Regions from separate parts of the Actinoplanes sp. NPDC026619 genome, predicted to be linked through region 2. Evidence: riboswitches for the same ligand, from Rfam matches in the RefSeq annotation. Region 2 holds a riboswitch; the other holds the start of a gene.
The links. Region 2 has a riboswitch for thiamine pyrophosphate ahead of AB0E90_RS45630 (ECF transporter S component). Riboswitches for the same ligand answer to the same signal wherever they lie in the genome.

Region 1 (7,216 bases), on a different contig from region 2:
GCGCCGCGATCTTGTAGGCGATCATCCCGGCCTTGACGTCGTCCCGGTTGGGCAGCCCGAGGTGCTCCTTGGGCGTGACGTAGCAGAGCATCGCGGTGCCGAACATCCCGATCATCGCGGCCCCGATGGCCGACGTGATGTGGTCGTAGGCCGGCGCGATATCGGTGGTCAGCGGCCCAAGGGTGTAGAACGGCGCTCCCCCGCACAGCTCGACCTGCAGATCCACGTTCTCCTTGATCTTGTGCATCGGCACGTGGCCCGGCCCCTCGACCATGACCTGCACGTCGTGTTCCCACGCGAGGCGGGTCAGCTCCCCGAGAGTCCGCAGCTCGGCGAATTGGGCCTCGTCATTGGCATCCGCGATCGAGCCCGGCCGCAACCCGTCGCCGAGCGAGAACGTGATGTCATATTCCGCAAATATCCGGCAGAGCTCCTCGAAATTCGTGTAGAGAAAGTTCTCCTCGTGGTGCGCCAGACACCAGGCCGCCATGATCGATCCGCCACGCGAGACGATGCCGGTCACCCGGTTCGCGGTCAACGGCACGTACGGCAGCAGCACCCCGGCGTGGACCGTCATGTAGTCCACACCCTGTTCGGCCTGCTCCAGAATCGTGTCTCGAAAAATCGAGAAGGAAAGCTTCGCCGGATCGCCGTTGACCTTCTCCAGGGCCTGATAGAGAGGCACGGTCCCGATCGGCACCGGCGAGTTCCGGATGATCGACTCGCGTGTCTCGTGGATCCGCGGCCCGGTCGACAGATCCATCACGGTGTCCGCACCCCACCGCGTCGCCCAGGTCATCTTCTCCACCTCCTCGGCGACCGACGAGGTCACCGCCGAGGTCCCGATGTTCGCGTTGACCTTCACCAGGAACCGCGACCCGATCACCATCGGCTCCGACTCCGGATGGTTCCGGTTGACCGGCAGCACCGCGCGCCCGGCGGCGATCTCCTCGCGAACAATTTCCGGCGAGACCCCCTCACGGATGGCGGCAAACTCCATCTCCGGCGTCACCACACCGGAGCGGGCAAACCCCAATTGAGTACGCCCGGAGCCCCACCCCGACCGCAGCGGCGGCAGCCCCACCTCGGGGTCACTGCCCGGCCCCGAGGTGTCGTACAGCCGAAACGAGGAACCGTTGGTCAACGGGACCTCGCTGAACGGCACGCGAAGCTCGGGCCGCGACCCCTCGACGTACACCTTGCGCCTCATCTTTTCCTCCCAAACAGGTACTAAATGGACAGACGACGGCAGCACGGATCCCATGGCCGGGACGGGGGAACCGTCAGGCGAAGTGATTCAGCGGTCCGGGCCCGGCGCCCAGCCGCCATGAACGACCGCCGCGCAGCGCACCGGCGACATACTTCTTGGCGGCGATCACGGCCGCGGGAACGTCGTCCCCGAACGCCAGCCGCACCGCCACCGCCGAGGAAAAGGTGCACCCCGACCCGTGGTTGTTCGTGGTTTCCACCGGCGTCCCGCGCAGCACCGACGTCTCCCCGTCGCAATGCAGCACGTCCACCGCGAGCTCGCTGCCGGTCACCACCACCGCGCGCGGCCCGGCGGCGGCCAGCCGCACCGCCGCCGCAACCATTTCCTCGGCCGTCTCACACCGGCTTCCGGTGAGGGCGGCAGCTTCCTGCCGATTAGGCGTGACGATGCTTGCGTACGCCAACAGCGGCGCAACAGACGCAACACCCGCGAGCCGAGCGCCCGAGGTAGCCACCAGCACCGGATCCACCACCAGGTGCGGAAGCCGCGAAACCCGCTCGGCCACCATCTCGGCGACCGCCGCGTCCCCGATCATCCCCACCTTGACCGCCACCACCGAAAAGTCGTCAAGCACCGCATCAAGCTGCGCCGCAACGACATCCACCGGCACCGAATGAATGGCCGTAACCCCAAGCGTGTTCTGCGCCGTAATCGCCGTAACGACGGAGACCCCATAGGCTCCGAGCGCCGCAAACGTCTTGAGATCCGCCTGAATCCCCGCGCCCCCACCGGAGTCCGACCCAGCAATAGTCAACAAAACCGGCGGCGTCATCCCGCCCCCACCGATCCACCCAAGCCACGAATGCGCCCCGTCATCGCGGCCCCGATTCCACCCATGCCGTGAATTCGCGGCGCGGACGGCGTCATCGCAGGCCCGCCGATCCGGCCGGGCCCCGGGTGCGGGGCGCCGGCGGCGTTGCCGGGCGCGCCGGCTCGGCCGGGCGGGTCGTCCCGCCGGGCCGCTCCGGCGGCGCGCCGGTCGTTAGGACCGCGTTGATCGGCCCCACGTCATCGGCCCACGCATTCGGGCTCTCGCGCGCCGCCTCGGCGGCGCGGGCGGACCGTGCCGCGCCAAAGGCGGTGGCCAGCGTTCGCGCCATCTCCTCCGGATCGGCGGCTCGCATGATCGCGCCCAGCACCGCGATTCCCCGCGCACCGGCATGCGCGCAGGCCGCCGCCCGCTCCGGCGAGTGGATCCCACCCAGAGCCAACCAGGGCACGTCCCCGGCCAGCATCGCCGCCCGGTCCGGGCCGAGCGCCGGCCCGTATCCCGGCTTGGTCGACGTCGGATAGATCGGCGACATCGTCACGTAGTCCTCGATGGACGGCACGGGTGGCGCATCATCCCGGGGCCGGCCGACCGGCGAGCCGCCGGCCTGCACCGGCGGGTCCGGCTCAGCAGGGCCGGACCGCCCGATCAGTGAGCTATCGGCTGGCGGCAACGGGTCCGGCGCGGCGTGGCGAGACCGGCCGCCAAGCAAGCCGCCGGGCCGTGGAAGCGGGTCCCGCTCAAAGTGGCGGGAACGGCCGATCAGCGGGCCGCCGGGCGACGGCGCGGCCGGGTCGGCGTGGCGGGAACGGCCGGCCGACGAGCCGCCGAGCGGCGGCGTGGCGGGGTTGGCGTGGCGGGAGCGGCCGATCAGGGAGACGATGCCCGCGGGTGGCGATGGGTCTGCCTCGGCCAGGTGAACCGCGTCCGCGCCCAGCGGGTCCGGGCCGGCGACGATGAGTCGGCCCGGGGGCAGCAGGTCGCGCAGGTCGATCGCGAGGGCTCTTCGTTCGGCGTACGGCAAATCGCGTTCCCGGAGAATGACCCACGCCACGCCGCCGCGGACCGCCCGCGCGACCACCCAGGCAAGCGAGCCGGAGGCGAGCCGCCGGTCGGTGAGCAGCACCAGACCGCTCGGCGTCACCACCGCGCCAGCCCTTCGTCGGCGGTGGACGCGACCGCGTGGAAGCGACGCGGAATCCGCCCCGAGGTGTAGGCGAGGCGGCCGCCGGCGACCGCGTGCCGCATCGCTGCCGCCATCCCGGCCGGGTCGTCGGCCCGGGTGATCGCGCTTGCGATGAGCACCGCATCGCAGCCGAGTTCCATGGCCAGAGCCGCGTCCGAGGCCGTGCCGATGCCGGCGTCGAGCACCACCGGGATGTCGACCGCCTGGCGGATCAGCCGGATGTGGTGCGGGTTGGAGATGCCGAGGCCGGAGCCGATCGGCGAACCGGCCGGCATCACCGCGGCGCAGCCCGCGCCGGCGAGGCGGCGGGCCAGGATCGGATCGTCCGTGGTGTAGGGCAAGACCGTGAACCCGTCCGTGACCAGCTTCTCCGCGGCCGCCAGCAGCTCGACGCCGTCCGGCAGCAGGGTCCGCTCGTCACCGATCACCTCGAGCTTGATCAGATCGGTCTCGAACGCGTCCCGGGCCAGGTGAGCGGTCTTGATCGCATCGGCGGCCGTGTAGCAGCCGGCCGTGTTCGGCAGCACCCGCACGCCGAGCCGGTCGAGCATCGGCAGCAGCCCCGGCCCGGCCGCGTCGACCCGCCGGAGCGCCACCGTGACCAGCTCGGTGCCGGAGGCGCGGATGGCGCCCTCCAGCGCGCTGAGGCTGTTCGCCCCGCCGGTGCCGAGGATGAGCCGAGATTCGCCGAAGAACATCGTCATCCTCCCTGCGCCGCGGTGAGCACCTCGACCGCGTCGCCGTCCGCGAGCCGGGCGTCGTCCCAGGTACTGCGTGGAACCACCGTCCCGTTGACCGCGACCGCGACCCCGCGCCGAGCCTCGGTGAGCCGTTCGACGAGGGCCGCCACGCAGAGGTCGTCGTCGCTTTCCACCAGCTCTCGCCCGTTGACCGTCAACCGCATCAGAACCTCCCCGGCGCGAAGTGCTCGAGCAGCGGATCCGCGACCCCGTCCAGGACCAGGCCGGCGATCAGGTCGGCGGTGATCGGCGCGAGCAGCACCCCGTTCCGGAAATGCCCGGCCGCCACGATCACCCGCTCGTCGAGCCGGCCGAGCAGCGGCGCGTTGTCCGGCGTGCCCGGGCGGTGTCCGGCGGTGGTTTCGACGAGCTCGCATTCGGCCAGATCCGGTACGAGGCCGATGGCCGCCCGCAGCAGCTCGTGCACGCCCCCGGCGGTGACCGTGCGGTCGGAGCGCTCCTCCTGGGTGGCGCCGACGACGATCTCGCCGTCCGCGCGCGGCACGACGTAGACGTGCCGCCCGTCGACGGCCGCCTCGAGCACGTGCCGGATGAGCCCCGGCTCGCCGCGCAGCCGCAGCACCTGGCCCTTGACCGGGCGGATCGGCAACCCGGTGAGGGCGGCCGTCCCGCAGCCGGCCGCGACGATCACCGTCGCCGCGTCCACCTCGGACAGATCGTCGATCCGTTTGCTGACGATCCGATCGGCCAGCCGGTCGCGGAGGGCCGCCACCACCCGGCGCGGATCCACCTGCCGCTCGGCCGGCGAAAACACCCCGGCACGGACTCGCGGCGACAGGGCCGGTTCGCGTTCCCGCAGGTCGGAGGGGCGCAGTTGGGCCAGCTTCTGGTGAGTCCAGTCCCGGGCGACCTCGGCCAGGTCGTCCGCGGTCATCGCGAGACTGAGCGTCCCGGTGTCGTCGTAGCCGACGTCCACCCCGAGCTCCGCCGCGAACGCCGGCCAGCGCTCATTGCCCGCCGCCAGCAGCCGGATCAGTTCCGGCTCCTCGTGCGTGGCCTCGCCACCGGGCGCGAGCATCCCGGCCGCGACGTGCCACGCGCCCGGCTCGCCGTCGTCGTGCACCACGACGTCGGCTCCGCCCAGCTGCAGCCGCCACGCGATCGAGAGCCCGATGATCCCGCCGCCGACGACCGCAACCGTCCCACCGCCGCCGCTCATGCCACACCCCCAGCCGCGCCGCCATCGCGCGCCGCCCGGCCAGAGCCGTTCGCCAGGTTCAAGCCACCGCCTGCCGCAGCGCCAGAGCCGTTCGCCACGGTCAAGCCACCGCGTGCCGCCGCGGAGGCGCCGTCCCGTGCGCCGAGCACGCGCAGGAACTCGGCGGTTGCGGCGGCTGGGTCGGCGGTTACCGCCGAGATCGCCGCGACGCCGTATCCGGGCAGGTCGGCAACCCGCGCCGGGGTGATGCCGGCGATCGCGATCACCGGCGTGCCCGGCACCGCGTCGACCACCGCCGCCAGCCCGGCCGGCCCGATCGGTGGCGGCAGCCCGTCCTTGGAGGAGGTCGCGAAAACCGGTCCCACGCCCAGATAGCTGGCGCCGTCCGCGACGGCCTTTCGCGCGTCGGCCGGGTTCCGGCAGGTCACGCCGAGGATCGCGGCCGGCCCGAGCACCCGCCGAGCGGCCTCGACCGGAAGATCCTCGGCCCCCACGTGCACGCCGTCGGCGCCGGCCGCGAGCGCGACCCCGACCCGATCGTCGACCAGGCAGAGCGCGTCGCCCGCGGCCCGGCAGAGAGCGAGCGCGGCGACGGTCAGCTGATAGGCGTCCCGGTCACCGGTCTTGATCCGCACCTGGATGGCGACCGGCCCGTGCCCGACCGCGCCGCGAACCACGTCGAGCGAGTCGGTGACGATGTGCAGCCGAGGAAACACAACGAACGCTCCTCCCTGCGCCGGCATGATCCGGATCAGGTTCGACGGTCGGGGGCTGCCTCAGCCCCCCTCTCAGCCCGGTGCACCGGACTCCCGTGGGGTTGGTCTTGTCTCGGACCATAACCGCCCAAGCACGCTCCGCGCTAGCGGACGTCCCAGACTGGCTCCGGCGTCTCCACCACCTCGTTGTCGCCCTGGAACAGCACGAAGCGGTCGAAGGACCGGGTGAACCAGCGGTCATGGGTGACCGCTATCACCGTGCCCTCGAACTGGCGAAGCCCCTCTTCCAGCGCTTCCGCCGACGCCAGGTCCAAGTTGTCCGTCGGTTCGTCCAGCAGCAGAAGAGTCGCCCCGGACAGCTCCAGCATCAGCACCAGGAACCGCGCCTGCTGCCCGCCGGAAAGCGTGCCGAACCGCTGATCGCCCTGTCCGGCCAGCTCGTACCGGTTGAGCGCCTTCATCGCACCGGCCCGGTCCATCCCGGACCGGTGGTCGTCGCCCCGCCAGAGGATCTCGACGAGGGTGCGTTCGAGCAGCTCAGGCCGGTCGTGCGTCTGCGAGAAGTGACCGGGCCGCACCCGCGCGCCGAGCCGGGCCACCCCGTCGTGCGCCACATAGGCCAGGGGCGCGCCGTCGACCGGTTTGTTCTCCGCGTCGGGGTCGCTGCCACCGGCCGCGAGCAGCCGCAGGAAGTGCGACTTGCCGGTGCCGTTGGCGCCGAGCACCGCGACCCGATCGCCGTACCAGATCTCCAGGTCGAACGGGAACGTCAGGTTGACCAGCTCGAGCTGTTCGCAGATCACCGCGCGTTTGCCGGTGCGGCCGCCACGCAGGTTCATCCGCAGCGACTGCTCCTTGGGCGGCAGCGGCGGCGGCCCGATCTCCTCGAACTTACGCAACCGGGTCTGCGCCGATTGATATCGAGAGGCCATATCGGAGTTGTAGGCGGCCTTCTGCTTGTACATGAACATCAGCTCGCGCAGCTTCTGGTGCTCCTCGTCCCAGCGCCGGCGGTTTTCCTCGAGCTTCTCGTGGCGGTTCACCCGGGCCTCGTGCCAGGAGGCGAAACCGCCCGGATGGGTCCACGCGCCACCACCCTCGACCGCCACCACCCGGTCCGCGGTCTGGGCCAGCAGCTCCCGGTCGTGGGAGACGAACAGCACCGATTTCGACGACTCGCGCAGCCGTTGCTCCAGCCAGCGTTTGCCCGGCACGTCGAGGAAGTTGTCCGGCTCGTCGAGCAGCAACACCTCGTCGCGCCCGCGCAGCAGCAGGTCGAGCGCGAACCGCTTCTGCTGCCCGCCGGAGAGTGTCCGAACCGGACGGTTCCGCACCTGCTCCCACGGTTTGTCGAG
Region 2 (7,216 bases):
CCGTTCGGGCTAGCAGAGCAACCCCGAGCCCGCTGGCGACCAGTTCCCGGATGCTCGCCGCCGTGTGCGTTTCGAACGGCACTCTCGGCTCGAAGCCGGCCTGTTGGGCTGCCTCGTCGAGGATGGACCGCAGGCCACTGCCGGCCGGGAGGCAGACGAACGACTCCTCGCTCAGTTCGGTCAGCGGGAGCGGGGCGGTGCCGTGAGCGAGGCGGTGCGCCGGTGGTACGGCCAGAACCACATGCTCGCGAGCGATGCGGTGCGCGGAGAACCGGGACGGCAGGTCGGCGTGGGCCGGGCCGACCACCAGGTCGGACGTGCCGGCGTCGAGTTCGGCGAGCAGCGCTGCGATCAGCCCGGAGCGAAGGCTGAGTGCCACGCCGGGGTAGCGGGCGTGGAAGCGGGACAACGCGCCGGGCAGGTCGAACCCGCCGACCACCGCGGTGGCGCCCAGGGTCACCCGTCCCGTGAGCACGGCGGCGAGGTCGGCCAGGTCGTGGCGCGCGCCGTCGAGCTCGTCGAGGGCGCGGCGGCATCGGATCAGGAACAGCTCGCCGGCCTCGGTCAGCGCGACTCGCCTGGTGGTTCGAGTGAAGAGTTCGACGCCGAGGGTCGACTCGAGGGCGCGTACCTGCGCGGACACCGCCGACTGGGCGACGTGCAGTTGCTCGGCCGCTCTGGTGAAGCCCCCGAGACGGGCCACCGCCTCGAAGTAGGTCAGCTGGCGCAATTCCACCGATTCATCTTGCGAAGTGATGAGTGGTAGCGCAACTCTGTCTTGGACATATCAAAGTGGTCGCGCCAGGCTCGACTTATGGAACAGCGAAGGCTAGGCGCCCTGACCACATCCGCGATCGGGCTCGGCTGCATGGGTTTCTCCCAGGCGTACGGGCCGGCCGACGACGAGGAGTCGATCGGCGTCATCCGTGACGCGCTCGACCACGGCATCACCCTGATCGACACGGCGATGAGCTACGGCCAGGGGCACAACGAGCGCCTGGTAGGCCAGGCCATCGCCGGCCGTCGCGAGGACGTCGTGCTGGCCACCAAGTTCGGCATTGTCCGAGGCGAGGGCGGAGTACGCGTCGACGGGCGGCCCGAGAACGTCCGCGGCTACTGCGACGCATCCCTGCAGCGGCTCGGCGTCGACGTCATCGACCTGTACTACCTGCACCGGGTCGACCCACAGGTGCCGATCGGCGAGACGATCGGTGCGATGGCCGACCTCGTCACCACTGGGAAGGTGCGCCACCTCGGTGTCTCCGAGGTCAACCCGGCCCAGCTCGAACAGGCGGTCGCGGCGTACCCGATCGCGGCCGTGGAGTTCGAATGGTCGCTGGCCTGGCGGGAGCCGGAGGACGACGTGGTGCCGGCCGCCAGGCGCCTGGGAGTCGGCCTGGTTCCGTACAGCCCGCTGGGTCGGGGTCTGCTCACCGGCGCTCTTCCGGCCGGCCCGTTCCCGGAGGGCGACTTCCGGCGCACCGACCCGCGTTTCGGCGAGGAGCACCTGACCGCGAACCTCGATCTGGTGCAGGCGCTCGCGAAGGCAGCCGAGGAGCGCGGTGTCACGCCGGGGCAGATGGCGCTGGCGTGGTTGCTCGCACAGGGCGACGACGTGGTGCCGATCCCTGGCACGCGCAATCGGAAACGTCTGGCCGAGAACGCTGCCGCGGCCGGCATCGAGGTCGGCCCGGTTGCTGTAGTCCCCCGTGAGGCCTGGCGCGGCGACCGCACGTCGTTCGCGGCACACGGAACCACTCGGAACTGGGCTGGGTCGACTGATTAGGCCAGGCGAGTGGGCCGACTGAGCAGGCTGAGCGAGCGGGCTGAGCGAGCGGGCTGAGCGAGCGGGCTGAGCGAGCGGGCTGAGCGAGCGGGCTGAGTTAGCGGGTCGAGTTAGCGGGTCGAGTTAGCGGGTCGAGTCAGCGGCCGGGTGGGGGAGTCGGTCGGCTCGCTGGCGCGGCTACTTCGGCAGGGTGAGAATTTCGGCGCCGTCGTTGGTGATGGCGATCGTGTGCTCGCTGTGTGCCGTCCGGCAGCCGGTCGCGCTTCGGAGTGTCCAGCCGTCGGCATCGGTGACGAGCGTGGCGGTGTCCGCCATGACCCATGGCTCCAGCGCCAGCAGGAGCCCGGGGCGCAGCTTGTATCCGCGACCAGGCCGCCCCGTGTTGGAGACATGCGGGTCCTGGTGCATCGTCGATCCGACGCCGTGACCGCCGAACTCGGTATTGATCGGGTATCCGGCTCCGCTGAGGACCGAGCCGATGGCGTGGGAGATGTCACCGATGCGAGTTCCGGGGCCGGCCGCCGCGATCCCCGCGCTCAAGGCGCGTTCGGTCGCGTCGATCAGCGCGACGCACTCCGCGGGCTTCGCGTCGCCCACGATGAAGCTGATGGCGGAGTCGGCGACGACTTCGCCCAGGGAGACGGCGAGGTCGAGCGACAGCAGGTCGCCGTCGGCAAGCGGGTAGTCGTGCGGCAGCCCGTGGAGCACGGCGTCGTTGACCGACGTGCAGATGTAGTGGCCGAACGGCCCGCGCCCGAAGGACGGCTCGTAGTCGACGTAGCAGGACTGCGCCCCGGCCTCGGTGATCATGCGGTGCGCCCACAGGTCGATGTCCAGGAGGTTGGTGCCGACCGTGCTACGGCTCTTCAAAGCCTGCAGCATGGTGGCGACCAGGGCGCCGGCCTCCCTCGCTCGGGGCAGTTGGGTGGGGTCCAGGATCTCGATCATGCGGGCGCCTTACTCGAACAGCCAATAAGTATCCCGGCCATATTATCCCGGTACTAGAATCGGAGCCATGGTCAGGTTGCCGCTAACTCCCGCAGAGGTCGAACGCGGGCAACGCCTCGGCGCCCTGCTACGGCGCGCCCGGGGGCAGCGATCGATGCTCATCACCGCGCTGGAGGCAGGTGTCTCGCCGGAGACGCTTCGGAAGATCGAGTCCGGTCGGGTGGCCACCCCTGCCTTCTCGACCATCGCGGCCATCACCGACGTGCTCGGCCTCTCCCTCGACGCGGTGTGGTCGGAGATCAGCCAGTCGGACAGCGGGACCGAACTAACAAGATCAGGTCGCAACGCCGGCGAGCGGCTGGCCTCATAAGGCCCGGCCCCGCAGCTCCGTGGCCGCTGGCGACGCCCGACGACCGAGACGACAGCCGACGACCGAGACGACAGCCGAGGCGACGACTGAGAACCCGGCTAGATGATCGGCCGGAACAGGCCCAGCGCGATCGTGGTGGCCAGGATCAGCGCGGCAACTCCGACCGAGCCCACCACCAGCAGCGTGTCCGGCCGGGTGAAGGTCTGCCGCCGGGCGTAGCTGCGTGGCACCCCCGAGTCGAAGCCGCGCGCGTCCATCGCGACCGCCAGCCGGGTGCCCCGTCGTAGGGCGCCTACCAGCAGCGCGAAGGCGGTGGCCGCGAACAGGCGTACCGCGGCGATCGGATTGCGTCCGGCGTCGACGCCGCGGGCGCGGCGGGCCAGGGTGAGCATCTGCCACTCGGCGCCGAGCAGCGGCAGCAGCCGGAACGCGGCCAGTGCCCCGATCGCGAATCTGGGGGGCGCCTTGGCGTTCTGCACGAGCGCGTCGGCCAGATCGGTCGGGTCGGTGGTGGCGAAGACGATCACGCCGGGCAGAGCGATCGCGAACAGCCGCAGGATCAGTCCGAGCGCGGTCGTCAGCACACCGGTGGTGACGTCGAACGGGCCGAGTCCGACCAGGACGGTTCCGCTGCGGTCGGCCGCGAACAGCACCATCGTGATCAGCACGCCGGCGCCGGCCATGAGCAGCGGCCAGGCCTGCCGGGCCAGCACCGCATAGCGCAACCCGAACAGCGGCAACAGGGCCAGTTCGACGACCAGCGCGATCGCCGGGGTGAGCGGATCCAGCGTGGTGATCAGCGGCAACGAGAAGAGCAGCGCGGCCGCGAGCTTCGCCACCGGATTGCGCCGGGCGAGCAGCGCCGACGGATCCGCGACCGGCTGCGAAACGAACGCGGTCACGGCTGAGCCTCCCGCTGAGCGACCCGCAGGGCCACCGGCCGAGAAGCCGGCCGAGAAGCCAGCCGAGAAGCCGGCCGAGAAGCCGGCCGAGAAGCCAGCCGAGAAGCCAGCCGAGCCGTCCTCGTCCAGGCACAGGTCATGACGGGCGCCGGCGGGGAAGTGGCTCGTGCAGACGAGGCGAACCGAGCGGGAACGTCCGGTCGGCGAGCGCCTGCACGAAGTCGTCGTCGTGAGTCACCGCGACCACCGCATGCCCCTCGTCACGCAGCGTGGCCAGGAGCGTGACCAGCTCGATCCAGGTGCGGCGGTCCTGCCCGAAGGTCGGCTCGTCGAGGACCAGCAGGCGCGGGGCGGTGGCCAGGGCGGTGGCGACGCTCAGCCGGCGGGCTTCGCCACCGGAGAGGGTGTACGGGTTGGCCGCCGCCAACTTCGTGAGCCGGAGACGTTCCAGCAGAGAGTCAACGACGACAGAGATTTCCGATGACGTACGCCCGACCCGTCGCGGCCCGACCGCAAGCTCGTCGGCGACCCGGGACGTCACGAACTGGTGCTCCGGGTTCTGGAACACCGAGCCGATCCGGGTCGTCAGGGTCGCGGCCCGCCACTTGTGCGGCGGTCTCGGGTCGCCGAACGCCGACACCTGGCCGCCGGTCGGCGCGAGCAGACCGCCCAGCACCAGCGCAAGCGTCGACTTCCCGGCGCCGTTCGGCCCGGTCACGGCGAGGACCTCGCCCTCGCCCACCGACATCGACACCCCGCGCAGGCGGTGCTCAACCGTCACGTCCCGGGCGCAGGCCAGCTCGGCGGCGGCCGGGGAGCCGGACTTCAGCGGCGGGATGCGGAAACCGGGCACCCAGACGCCTTCGTCAGCGAGACGATCGCCGTACGCGGCGAACACCATCTCGGGCGCGCCGTCGGCCCGGATCCCGCCACCCGCCTCGAGCACCACGACCCGGTCGACCAGCGGGAGCGCTTCGGCGACCCGGTGCTCGACCAGGATCAGCGTCGAGTCGTCGCCGTGCCGCGAGCGGGTGATCGCCTCCCGGACCAGTTCGGCGCCGGCCGGGTCGAGATTGGCGGTCGGCTCGTCGAGCAGCAGCAGGCCGGGCCGCAGCGCGAGCACCCCGGCCAGCGCCAGCCGCTGCGCCTCCCCACCGGACAGCGCCGCCGTCGACCGGGTGATCGGGTACGGGAAACCGACGCGGTCCAGGGCGTCGCTGACCCGCGGCCAGATCGCGGCGGCCGGCACCCCGCGGTTCTCCAGGCCGAACGCCACGTCGTCGCCGCTGCGGGCCATCACCAGCTGGGTCTGCGGGTCCTGGAAGACGATGCCGACGCGGTCGCGGGCTTCGGCGGGGGAGCGGCCGTCGATCTCGACGGTGCCGGCCTGTTCGCCCGAGTCATCGGGGAGCAGGCCGGCCAGCGCGGCGAGCAGGGTGCTCTTGCCGGCCCCGGAGGGACCGAGCAGCAGCACCCGCTCGCCGTCGTCGATGCGCAGGTCGACGTCGCGGACCGCCCAGGCGCGACGCCCCGCATGCCGCCACCCGAAGCCCCGAAGGACGACCGCGCTCACGACTCACCGCGGGAGGGGTTCATGATTCACATCGAATCAGGACTAGACGAGGGCGCGTGAACGGCCCGCCGCGAACCGGTCCAGAACTCCGGTCTGGGCGAGTGCCCGCACCAGCAGCACGCTGCCGAGTCCGGCGATGACCAGGGACGACGCCGCGGTGATCGCGATGTAGGGCAGTCGCATGGTGGCCCAGGACGTGCCGGGGTACCAGACGAACGCGTCGTACACCGAGGCGACGATGCCGGCGGCGGCGCCGGCGAGCAGGGCCACCGGCAGGTTGTAGCGCTTGTAGGCGAAAGCCGCGAAGATCACCTCGGCGCCGAGGGCCTCGAGCGGTCCTTGCACGACGAGGGTCCAGCCCCAACTCGTGCCGATCGCGACCGAGACCAGCGAGGCGAGCGTGAGGGTATAGAACGCGGCGCCCGGCTTACGCACGATCAGCGCGCCGAGCACGGCCGGGACCAGCCACATTCCGTAGAGCACGGCGCGGCCGGGCAGCGGGATGGCGTCGGCCGGCCCGTTCCAGAGCAGGTTCCACGCCCAGAAGATGACGCCGAATGCGACCGCGACGATCGAGGCGATCACGATGTCGATCGTGCGCCACCGGTTGGTGTCGGTTGCCATGTGAGCCTCCCAATCTTTGCCTTGGCTGGCAAATACAGCCAGCAAATACAGCTGGCAAATACACTGGGAGGAGACGCACGCCGGCCTCGGCCTGGCGGCCTCGGACACGGCGCGGCTGGAGAAAAGACCGAGCTTCCTGCGCTGGCATTACCCAGATCAGGTACGAGGGTCTGCGGTTGCCCGCACTCTCAGCGCTGTGCGCTCCCCTGTCGGATCGAAGTTCGTTCGTGACCTAGGCCGACCCGCGCATCACCTGGGCGATGCAACTGATCTCCGCCGTCGCGAACAACCTTCGCTGTATGTGTTTCCATGACGCTAACACCGTTGTGAGTCCGGGGACAGCGAGGGAGCCGTCACATGTCGATCAAGCCGACCGAGATCAAGCCAACGGAGATCAAGGCGCGGGGCATGACCTTCGACGTGTACGAGGGTGGGCCCGCCGACGGCGAACCGGTTCTCCTGCTGCACGGGTTTCCGCAGGACCACCGTGAGTTCGACCTGATCCTGCCGCGACTGCACGAGGCCGGGCTCCGCACGTACGCCCTGGACCAGCGCGGCTACTCGCCCGGCGCGCGTCCGGGCAACGTCGGCGCGTACCGGATCACCGAACCCGCCGCCGACGCGATCGCCGTCCTCGATGCCCTCGGCGTCGAGAAGGCGCATGTCATCGGCCACGACTGGGGCTCGCAGGTCGGCTGGCTGCTGGCCGCCCAGCATCCCGACCGGGTGAGCACCCTCACCGCCATCTCGGTGCCGCACCCGCGAGCGCTGCGGCTGGCCATGCGCGTACGCCCGACCCAGCGCGCCCGGTTCGCCTACTTCGCTCTCTTCCGCAGCCCGATCGCCGAACGTTTCCTGCTGAGCGCCAACGCGGCCGCGCTCAAGGCAATGCTGCGCCCGATCGGCGAACGCGCCGCGCTCTACGTGGACGCCATGCGCGAATCGGCCCACCCGATCGAATCGGCCCACCCGATCGAATCGGCCCACCCGATCGAATCGGCCCACCCGATCGA

Region 1: linked by a shared signal. The riboswitch ahead of AB0E90_RS19230 (thiamine phosphate synthase) and the one ahead of AB0E90_RS45630 (ECF transporter S component) in region 2 are both predicted to bind thiamine pyrophosphate.

The regions. Positions count from the first base shown of each region.
Region 1 covers NZ_JBEZYA010000008.1:93,040-100,255, forward strand. The annotation lists gene thiC (phosphomethylpyrimidine synthase ThiC) at 1-1,210, opposite strand, end outside; gene thiD (bifunctional hydroxymethylpyrimidine kinase/phosphomethylpyrimidine kinase) at 1,284-2,042, opposite strand; partial or broken gene AB0E90_RS19205 (thiamine phosphate synthase) at 2,386-2,595, opposite strand; partial or broken gene AB0E90_RS19210 (thiamine phosphate synthase) at 2,893-3,186, opposite strand; gene AB0E90_RS19215 (thiazole synthase) at 3,180-3,929, opposite strand; gene thiS (sulfur carrier protein ThiS) at 3,926-4,129, opposite strand; gene thiO (glycine oxidase ThiO) at 4,129-5,145, opposite strand; partial or broken gene AB0E90_RS19230 (thiamine phosphate synthase) at 5,307-5,888, opposite strand; TPP riboswitch at 5,857-5,968, opposite strand; gene AB0E90_RS19235 (ATP-binding cassette domain-containing protein) at 6,005-7,216, opposite strand, start outside.
Region 2 covers NZ_JBEZYA010000037.1:59,605-66,820, forward strand. The annotation lists gene AB0E90_RS45600 (LysR family transcriptional regulator) at 1-736, opposite strand, end outside; gene AB0E90_RS45605 (aldo/keto reductase) at 815-1,786, shown strand; gene map (type I methionyl aminopeptidase) at 1,964-2,734, opposite strand; gene AB0E90_RS45615 (helix-turn-helix transcriptional regulator) at 2,802-3,104, shown strand; gene AB0E90_RS45620 (energy-coupling factor transporter transmembrane component T) at 3,203-4,006, opposite strand; gene AB0E90_RS45625 (ABC transporter ATP-binding protein) at 4,143-5,579, opposite strand; gene AB0E90_RS45630 (ECF transporter S component) at 5,622-6,203, opposite strand; TPP riboswitch at 6,319-6,421, opposite strand; gene AB0E90_RS45635 (alpha/beta hydrolase) at 6,561-7,216, shown strand, end outside.